Regions from separate parts of the Actimicrobium sp. CCC2.4 genome, predicted to be linked through region 2. Evidence: riboswitches for the same ligand, from Rfam matches in the RefSeq annotation. Region 2 holds a riboswitch; the other holds the start of a gene.

Region 1 (4,213 bases), 1.3 Mb from region 2:
CATCGTGTTTCTCAAAGGCTGGGACAAGATTCTCAATGCGCTGGTCATCGATCCGCAGCGCTCGCTGGAAGAATTGAATAGCGACTGGACCGCGTCGCAGGAACTGGCCGATGTGCTGATGCGTAAATACAAACTGCCGTTCCGGCTCGGCCATCATTTTGCGTCGGAGATTGTCGACTACGCCAAGGAACACAACATCAAGCCGCTCGACTTTCCGTACGATCAGGCGCAGCGGATCTATCGCGATGCCGTGAAAGATCAGGGTGGCGAACTGCCGATGAGTGAGCAGGAATTCCGTTCGACCCTTGACCCTGTCGCGATCGTCAACAACCGCGCCACCACAGGTGGTCCGCAACCCGTCGAGATGGAGCGCATGCTCAAGGGTGCCCGCTTATCCCTGTCGCAGCAGGAGGACTGGATCAAGGAACGGCGGGTCCGGATTGATGTGGCGCTGACCAGGCTGGACAGCGATTTCAACCGTCTGTTGAGCACCGCCCGCTGATTTTCATCCGTTAAAAATCAAGCTGCGCCGAGATCTTGAAGGTCCGCGGCGCACCCGGCAGCAAATACCCGCCCAGTGCCGTCGAGGCATCGCGCCAGTAGAACTTGTCGAAGACGTTGTCGATATTGGCCCGCAGCGTCGTGGCAACACCATTGACGGTGGTGACATAGCGCGCGCCCAGGTCGACCACGTGGTACGACGGAATGGTCGCGCGGACCACGCTGTCCGGACTGAATATCTTGTCGCTGGAATATACCCACGCGCCATTGAGCTTGACGCCGGCCAGTTGCGGCACCGCGTAATCGAGCGTCACGCCGGACTTGAAGGCCGGCACGTTGGTCACGCGCTGATTGTCCTGCACCGCATCGCCGGTATTGCGCTGGCGTGCCTGCAAGGCCATCGCCGTCAGACCCAGTGTCAGGTCACGCGTCAGCTTGCCCTGCGCCGCCAGCTCCAGGCCGCGATGGACCGCATCGCCATTGCGCACGTAGTCGTAATTGGCGTTCGTGTATTCGAGCGGCTTGCTGATCTGGAACAGCGCGGCCGTCATTTGCCAGCCCGGAATCAAGGCTGTCTTGATGCCGATTTCCTGCTGGCGCGACGTGCCCGGATCCAGAATCCGGTTCACGTTGTTGGTACCGAACGGTGCCACGCCGCCATGCTCGAGTCCCTGCGAATACGATCCATACAGGCTCAGGCTCGCCATCGGGTTGTAGACCAGCGCCAGCGAAGGCAGCACGTAAGTGCGGTTGAAGGTGCTGCCAAGCTGCACGCGTTCCAGTTCGGCGCGGCGCAGTCCGGCATGCAGCTGGACCTGCCCGGTCAGGCTGATGATGTCCTGCACGAAGACGGCCTGCTCGTTGCCCTTGCGTTGCAGCGACACCGGTCCGGTGGTCAGCGGCGACGGCGATACCGCCATCGATTGATAGATGTTGCTGGTGCCGCGATAGTCGTACACGTAGTCGCCGTATTCATCGCGCCGGCGCAGCGTGTCCGCTCCCAGCGTGAGCTGGTGGCGCAGGCTGCCGGTGGCGAATTTGCCTTGCAACAGCGCCTGCGTCGACAGCAGCGTCTTGACCTCGCCGGTGCTCTGGTAATCGTAGACGTCATAGTCGCCATTGGCACAGAAGCCGGCAGCAAATCCGCAGCCGAACGGGAAGGCGGCAAAGTCATCGCGCTTGAGCTTGTACTTGTTGGCCGCGACCGTGCTGGTCCAGTCAGCATTCCATTGATAGGCAAAGCGCAAGCCGATATTGCTGCTATCGGTGACCACCGGTTTACTCCACGGCTGGTCATTGAGCAGCGTGCGGGCCGACACGCCCGCCGGCAAACCGGTGCCGCCGATGAGCTGATAACCGGGCGCGGTGATCTGTGATTTGTGCTGGTTATCGAGGTCGATCTGCAGCAAGGCCTTGGGCGAAATCTGCCAGTCGAAGGCGCCGGAAACGAACTGTCGCTGGCCATCGGCACCCTTGACATACGAGCGCAATTGCTCGGCCGCAGCATTGATCCGGTAGCCGAAACGCCGGTCCTCGAAGCGACCGCCCAGATCGACCGAACCGAGCACGGTGCCGCGTTCGCTGACCTCGAACAGTATCGATCGCAACGGTGCCGCCGTCGGGCGCTTGGTCACAAAATCAATCAGCCCGCCCGGTGTCGAGACGCCGCCTTGCAAACCGCTCAAGCCTTTCAGGATGTCGATGCGTTCCTTGTTTTCAAGGGGGATCGAAGCGTCAGACGCAATCGGCAAACCATCCTTGCGATAGCTCGATGCATTGTCGAGCGGGAAGCCGCGCAACGAAAACTGCTCGGCATAACCGACCGCGTTATAGGCTTCATTGAGGCTGGCATCGAGCTTGATGACATCGGCGATGCGCCGCACGCGCCAGTCCTGCAACTGCTCCTGGCCGATCACGTTGATGGCAGCCGGGGTCTGCAGCAGCGCGGCATCGCCGAAACCGCCAACGGATGACGCGGCGTCGCGCTTCGGTGTGGTGTCGGTGACGATCACCTGCTGACTGGTTTGCGCATGCGCGACCGCGATGCTGGCGAGAGCCTGGGCGATAACAAAAGAAATACGGGTCAGGGAAAAATTTGGTGCCGTCATGGTGTGCTCTGTCAGGTGGAAAAACACTGGAGGCAACGCAGAGGCGATCAAAGAGACGTAGTACTTTGCGCTTCCCTACGCTGGCATGATCCAGATCAGGTTCGAAGGGTGAATCTCACCTGCAGACCATCAAACAATGGCGTGCGGGACCCCTAGCAGCGCGGATGGTAGCACAGCAGCAATGAGGCTCGTGACCGACTGACAAAAACGCCGGATGAGCGAGATTTCAGGGCGACCTAGGATCACCTTTGCAATGCAGGAACCCGCTCTATACTCATGCCACTTTGTGTCCAATACCCTCTGTTGCCGGAGGGTGCCGGCACCGGAGCGCAGTCCCGATTAGCCGTATCGGCAGCGAAAGCATGCATGACGACAGACTTCGACAGGACCACCCGTGATGAAACGCCCGACGCGATCATCATCGTCTCGCTGCAGGGGGTGGTGCAGCATTGGTCGCCCGGTGCGCAGGCGCTGTTCGGCTACACCGGCAGCGAGGCCGTCGGCCAGGCCATGCATGACCTGATCGTGCCGTCTGAGCGCGCCGACGAAGAATCCCGCATACGCCAGACCATCGCCGCCAGCGGCCTCAGCAAACACGAATCGCTGCGCCGGAAAAAAGATGGCGCTCTCATTTACGTCGACGTCACCGGCAAGGCCGTGCGGTCCGCGCAGGGCGTTTGCGACGCCATCGTGTTCTGCGACAAGGACATCACGCTGTTGAAGGCAGAGCGCGATGCCAGGCTACTTGATGCCCGCTTCGGCAAGCTGCTCGAGTCCATGCCGGACGGGCTCGTGATCGTCAATGCGACCGGTCGTATCGTACTGGTCAACTCACGGGCGGCGTGCCTTTTTGGCTATGCCCCGGCAGAACTGTGCGGCGTGCCGGTCGACAACCTGCTGCCGCCGCGCGACCACGTCATCGCTGCCGGGCCGGGCCTGTCCGGCGTGCGCAAGGACGGCACCGAATTCCCGGTCGAGATCAGTCGCAGTCCGCTCGACACCGGGGAGGGCTTGCTGGTGGCAACTGCTATTCGCGACATGAGCGAGCGCAAGCGCAGCGAGCGGACACTGCAAGAAAAAAACGCCGCGCTGGAAAACGCCAATCTGGCCAAGGACCGTTTCCTGACCGGCATGTCACATGAATTGCGCACGCCGCTCAATGCCATCATCGGCTTTACCGGCACGCTATTGATGCGCCTGCCGGGACCACTGACGGGCGATCAGGACCGGCAACTCAAGACCATACAAGCCAGCGCACGGCATTTGCTGTCGCTCATCAACGACTTGCTGGACCTTGCAAAAATTGAATCCGGCAAGCTCGACATGCTCATCGAGCCGGTCATCTGCCAGCACATCATCGGCCAGCTCGCCGACACGCTGGGCCCGATGGCGACACAAAAAGGGCTGTCTTTGCGCAGTGACTTGCCGGCTGCCGAGATCACCGTGCACACCGACCTGCGTGCGCTACGCCAGATCCTCATCAACCTGATCAACAACGCGATCAAATTTACCGAGACCGGCGGGATCGTGATCCGCTTGTCGGCGCGTGAAACCGGGGGCAGCCGCTGGCTTGATTTCTGTGTCTCCGATAGCGGCATCGGCAT
Region 2 (4,213 bases):
TCGCGAGGTTTTTTCGCGAAAATTACACTGACCCTGCTTGCTGATCTCGAAGCACCACGGCTTGCGACCGGTTGCGCTCCGTGGTCCGTTCACGGGGTCAGAGTAATTTTCGCGATACGGCCTGCGAAAAAAACTCTGACCCCGTGAACTCCTTGCTCTGGCAGCTTGTGACGTCCGGAACCACCTGCTTTTGCCAACTTCGAGGAGAAATCAATTAGGGTCAGAGTCAATTTAAAGATGCCTCATAAAAAGATCCTCATCCCCCGCCGATCGCCCGAACCACATCCACCCGATCCCTGTTCGCCAGCAGTCGCTCACGCCACAATTGCCGCGGCACGATCTCGCGGTTGACAGCAACCGCCAGTGACTGGTTCGCCAGCGCCAGCGCATCAATCAACTCCTGCAAGTGCCAACCCGGCGCGATCCGGTGCGGCGCGCCGTTAAGTTCGATCTCGATCATGGTGGCGGCCATCACTGCTTGCGATAGAGTTCCGCACCGCTCTTGACGAACTCGATCGCCTTGACTTCCATGCCCTGCTTGAGCGCGGCGATATCGCTGATGCCTTGCTTGGCGGCGTAATCGCGGACCTCTTGCGTGATCTTCATCGAGCAGAAATGCGGGCCGCACATCGAGCAGAAATGGGCGACCTTGGCTGAATCCTTGGGCAAGGTTTCGTCATGAAATTCGCGCGCCTTGTCGGGGTCGAGGCCGATGTTGAACTGGTCATCCCAACGGAATTCGAAGCGCGCTTTGGACAGCGCATTGTCGCGGATCTGCGCGCTCGGATGACCCTTGGCCAGGTCGGCGGCGTGGGCGGCGATCTTGTAGGTGATGATGCCGTCCTTCACATCCTGCTTGTTCGGCAAGCCGAGATGCTCTTTCGGCGTGACGTAGCAGAGCATCGCGGTGCCGTACCAGCCGATCTGCGCGGCGCCGATGCCGGAGGTGATGTGATCGTAGCCGGGCGCGATGTCAGTGGTCAGCGGCCCGAGCGTGTAGAACGGCGCTTCGTGGCATTGCTCCAGCTGCAAGTCCATGTTCTCTTTGATCAGGTGCATCGGCACGTGGCCTGGACCTTCGATCATCACTTGCACGTCGTGCTGCCAGGCGATTTGCGTCAGTTCGCCAAGGGTCTTGAGTTCGGCCAGTTGCGCTTCGTCGTTGGCATCGAAAATCGAACCGGGACGCAAGCCATCGCCGAGGCTGAACGAGACGTCATAGGCTTTCATGATGTCGCAGATGTCGTTGAAGTGCGTGTACAGGAACGATTCTTCATGATGCGCCAGACACCACTTCGCCATGATCGAGCCACCGCGCGAGACGATACCGGTCAGCCGCTTGGCGGTCATCGGCACGTAACGCAGCAACACGCCGGCATGAATTGTGAAGTAATCGACGCCCTGCTCGGCCTGTTCGATCAGCGTGTCGCGAAAGATTTCCCAGGTCAGGTCTTCGGCCTTGCCGTTGACCTTTTCCAGCGCCTGATACAGCGGCACGGTACCGATCGGCACCGGGGAATTGCGCACGATCCATTCGCGGGTTTCATGGATGTGCTTGCCGGTAGACAGGTCCATGACATTGTCGCCACCCCAGCGGATCGCCCAGGTCATCTTTTCGACTTCTTCGCCGATGGACGACGTGACGGCGGAGTTGCCGATATTGGCATTGATCTTCACCAGAAAATTGCGGCCGATGATCATCGGTTCGATTTCGGGATGGTTGATGTTGGCGGGGATGATGGCGCGGCCACGGGCGATTTCCGAACGGACGAATTCGGGCGTGATCTCGGCCGGGATGGCGGCGCCGAATGACTGGCCCGGATGTTGGCGGCCCATCAAGTCGGCGAGGCGATTACCCATCGGCCCGGAGGCTTTCAGCTCGTCGAGGTATTCGCGCCGGCGCATGTTTTCGCGGATGGACACGTACTCCATTTCGGGCGTGATGATGCCCTGGCGGGCGTAGTGCATCTGGGTGACGTTCTTGCCGGCCAGTGCGCGGCGCGGGGTGCGCTTGAGGTTGAAGCGCAGTTCGGCCAGCGCCGGATCGTTCAGCCGTTCGATGCCGTAGGCCGACGACGGACCGGCCAGTTCTTCGGTGTCATTGCGCTCCAGGATCCACGGCAGGCGCGGCGTCGACAGGCCGCTGCGGATGTCGATGACGGCATCCGGGTCGGTGTACGGGCCGGAGGTGTCGTAGACGTAAATCGCCGGATTTTTTTCTGCGCCGAACGAAGCGGCAGTATCGGACTGGACGATCTTGCGCATCGGCACGCGCAGGTCGGGCCGCGAACCTTGTACGTAAAACTTGCTGGAATTGGGCAGTGGCTGGACGGCGGCTTCGTCGACGATGGCGGTGCTGGCGTCGAATTTGGCGTTGTCGATGGTTTTGCGATTGGTACTGAGAAAGGGGGCTTTGTCGTTCATGATGTTCCTTTGCTTGAGCGAAAAAGCGAAGGAATAACGGAACATGAAGTGGGTTCCGGAGCTTCCCTTCGCTGGCATTATCCAGATCAGGTTCAAGGGTATTTCTCACCCGAGCGCGAATGTTTTGCGGTCAGGACCCCTAGCTTGGTGGTGATTTTGTGCTGCCTTTTTAGCGCAGCACGAATGGATTCTACCTCATCGCGCAAGTGCAAGGACCTTAGCGATTCTGACATCGGCCAGACACGCACCGAAGAAAAATACTCTGCTGGCGCTAGCCCGATTCCTGATGTTCAATTTCAGCGGGATCGCAACGACCAGGAAGCAAATTGGCTTTTTGAGTATCCCCTGCCAGTCAACGCAATCAACGTAATCACTAAAAAATAGGGTGTCAGTAAATAAATCATCCTATTGAGACCTCATTGCAAACGGATCAATGAATAATAACTCTCCGCTTTGCAGCCACTTTTCTTTTTCAGTATCTGACATTAAATTATTCACATAAAATTCACGAGCCAGACTCCAATCACCCGATTGCATTGCGCTGAGATAAATATCGCGGCTTTGAACTAAAAATGACTGGTGCATCGGACTTTTTACATCGTCATACCAGAAGGACTGAAAGCTGCCCAATTCCGAGCATTTTTTTATCCAGTCCTTATAGGTCGCACTCAGATAATGCAAAACACAAACCTGATGCTCCCGAACCATCTTTCCGTTGCTCGTTTCAAATTCATGAACACTGACAGGACCAAGGCATTTCTGGACGCGTACCGCAGACTTTCCAAAAGTATATCCCTGGTAATAAGGAGATCCTTCGGCCAGAGGCGTATCGGTTGATCGATCAAATCGCCTGTTTTTCTTGAAAATCTTCAGTTCCCGAAACGGATCGTCTGCCGCATAGGCACTGACTGCTTCATGATTAATAAACTGAATACTGCTCACATTCGGATCGACATGAGCGAAGTAATCTTTCAAACTCTGCACCGGCGAATACATCAGTTCATCGGAATCAATATGAATTAACCAGTCAATTCCGTCTATCGAACACTGCTTGAGACCATGCCGCACATTGACACATTGCCGCTGCATGACTCCGGATGGGCCTGAAAAAGTGCTCAGCCATGCACCAGGACAGACAGAAACTACCGGACTGGTAGGCAGACCTGACAATATCGCGGGGGTTGAACTGTCAAGATAGAGGTATATCTTGTCGACCAGCTTCGAATGGTAATTAATCCACGTCTTGAATGACGCAGCAGGATTTCTTACCGTACAAACAATCGCCATTTTTAGTGTGGGCATCCTTGCTCCTCCCGGATATTCATTTGGCTACTATTGACATGCCTATGCGACCAGATAGTTTTTATTTCTTGGGAATGAGCGATTCGACTTGATAGCGATCATCAGCACTGCCAAAGAGATCGCCGTGATTGCGATTTTTTCTCCGCAAATACCGTAAATAAAACCAAGCTCAAGCTGACTATCAGCACACCGGTGCCGGTGATGACGGTCATGATGCGGTCCTTTTAGGCAATCGACGATCTGTACGAAGAAGGCTGCCAACGCCCGCCCGGACAACGGCTTCCTGCACCATGCCTGCCTTATAATGCGGACTTCTTTTCTCTACCAGACACCCATCATGGAATTAGCCAAGTCGTTCGAGCCCGCCGAAATTGAAAAGCACTGGCGGTCCACCTGGGAAGCGCGCGGTTATTACGGCGCCACCCTCGACGCTGACAAGCCGGCCTTCAGCATTCAATTGCCACCACCGAATGTCACCGGCACGCTG

The links. A riboswitch is a leader RNA that binds a small molecule or an ion and turns the genes downstream of it on or off. The one in region 2 is predicted to bind thiamine pyrophosphate.
Region 1: linked by a shared signal. The riboswitch ahead of RHM62_RS11240 (TonB-dependent siderophore receptor) and the one ahead of thiC (phosphomethylpyrimidine synthase ThiC) in region 2 are both predicted to bind thiamine pyrophosphate.

Annotation. Positions count from the first base shown of each region.
Region 1 covers NZ_CP133777.1:2,413,070-2,417,282, forward strand. Annotated here, with positions in the region: gene RHM62_RS11235 (lyase family protein) at 1-502, shown strand, start outside; gene RHM62_RS11240 (TonB-dependent siderophore receptor) at 513-2,609, opposite strand; TPP riboswitch at 2,665-2,773, opposite strand; gene RHM62_RS11245 (PAS domain S-box protein) at 2,976-4,213, shown strand, end outside.
Region 2 covers NZ_CP133777.1:1,086,450-1,090,662, reverse strand. Annotated here, with positions in the region: gene thiS (sulfur carrier protein ThiS) at 257-460, opposite strand; gene thiC (phosphomethylpyrimidine synthase ThiC) at 472-2,424, opposite strand; TPP riboswitch at 2,471-2,575, opposite strand; gene RHM62_RS05080 (glycosyltransferase family 2 protein) at 2,830-3,726, opposite strand; gene RHM62_RS05075 (valine--tRNA ligase) at 4,064-4,213, shown strand, end outside.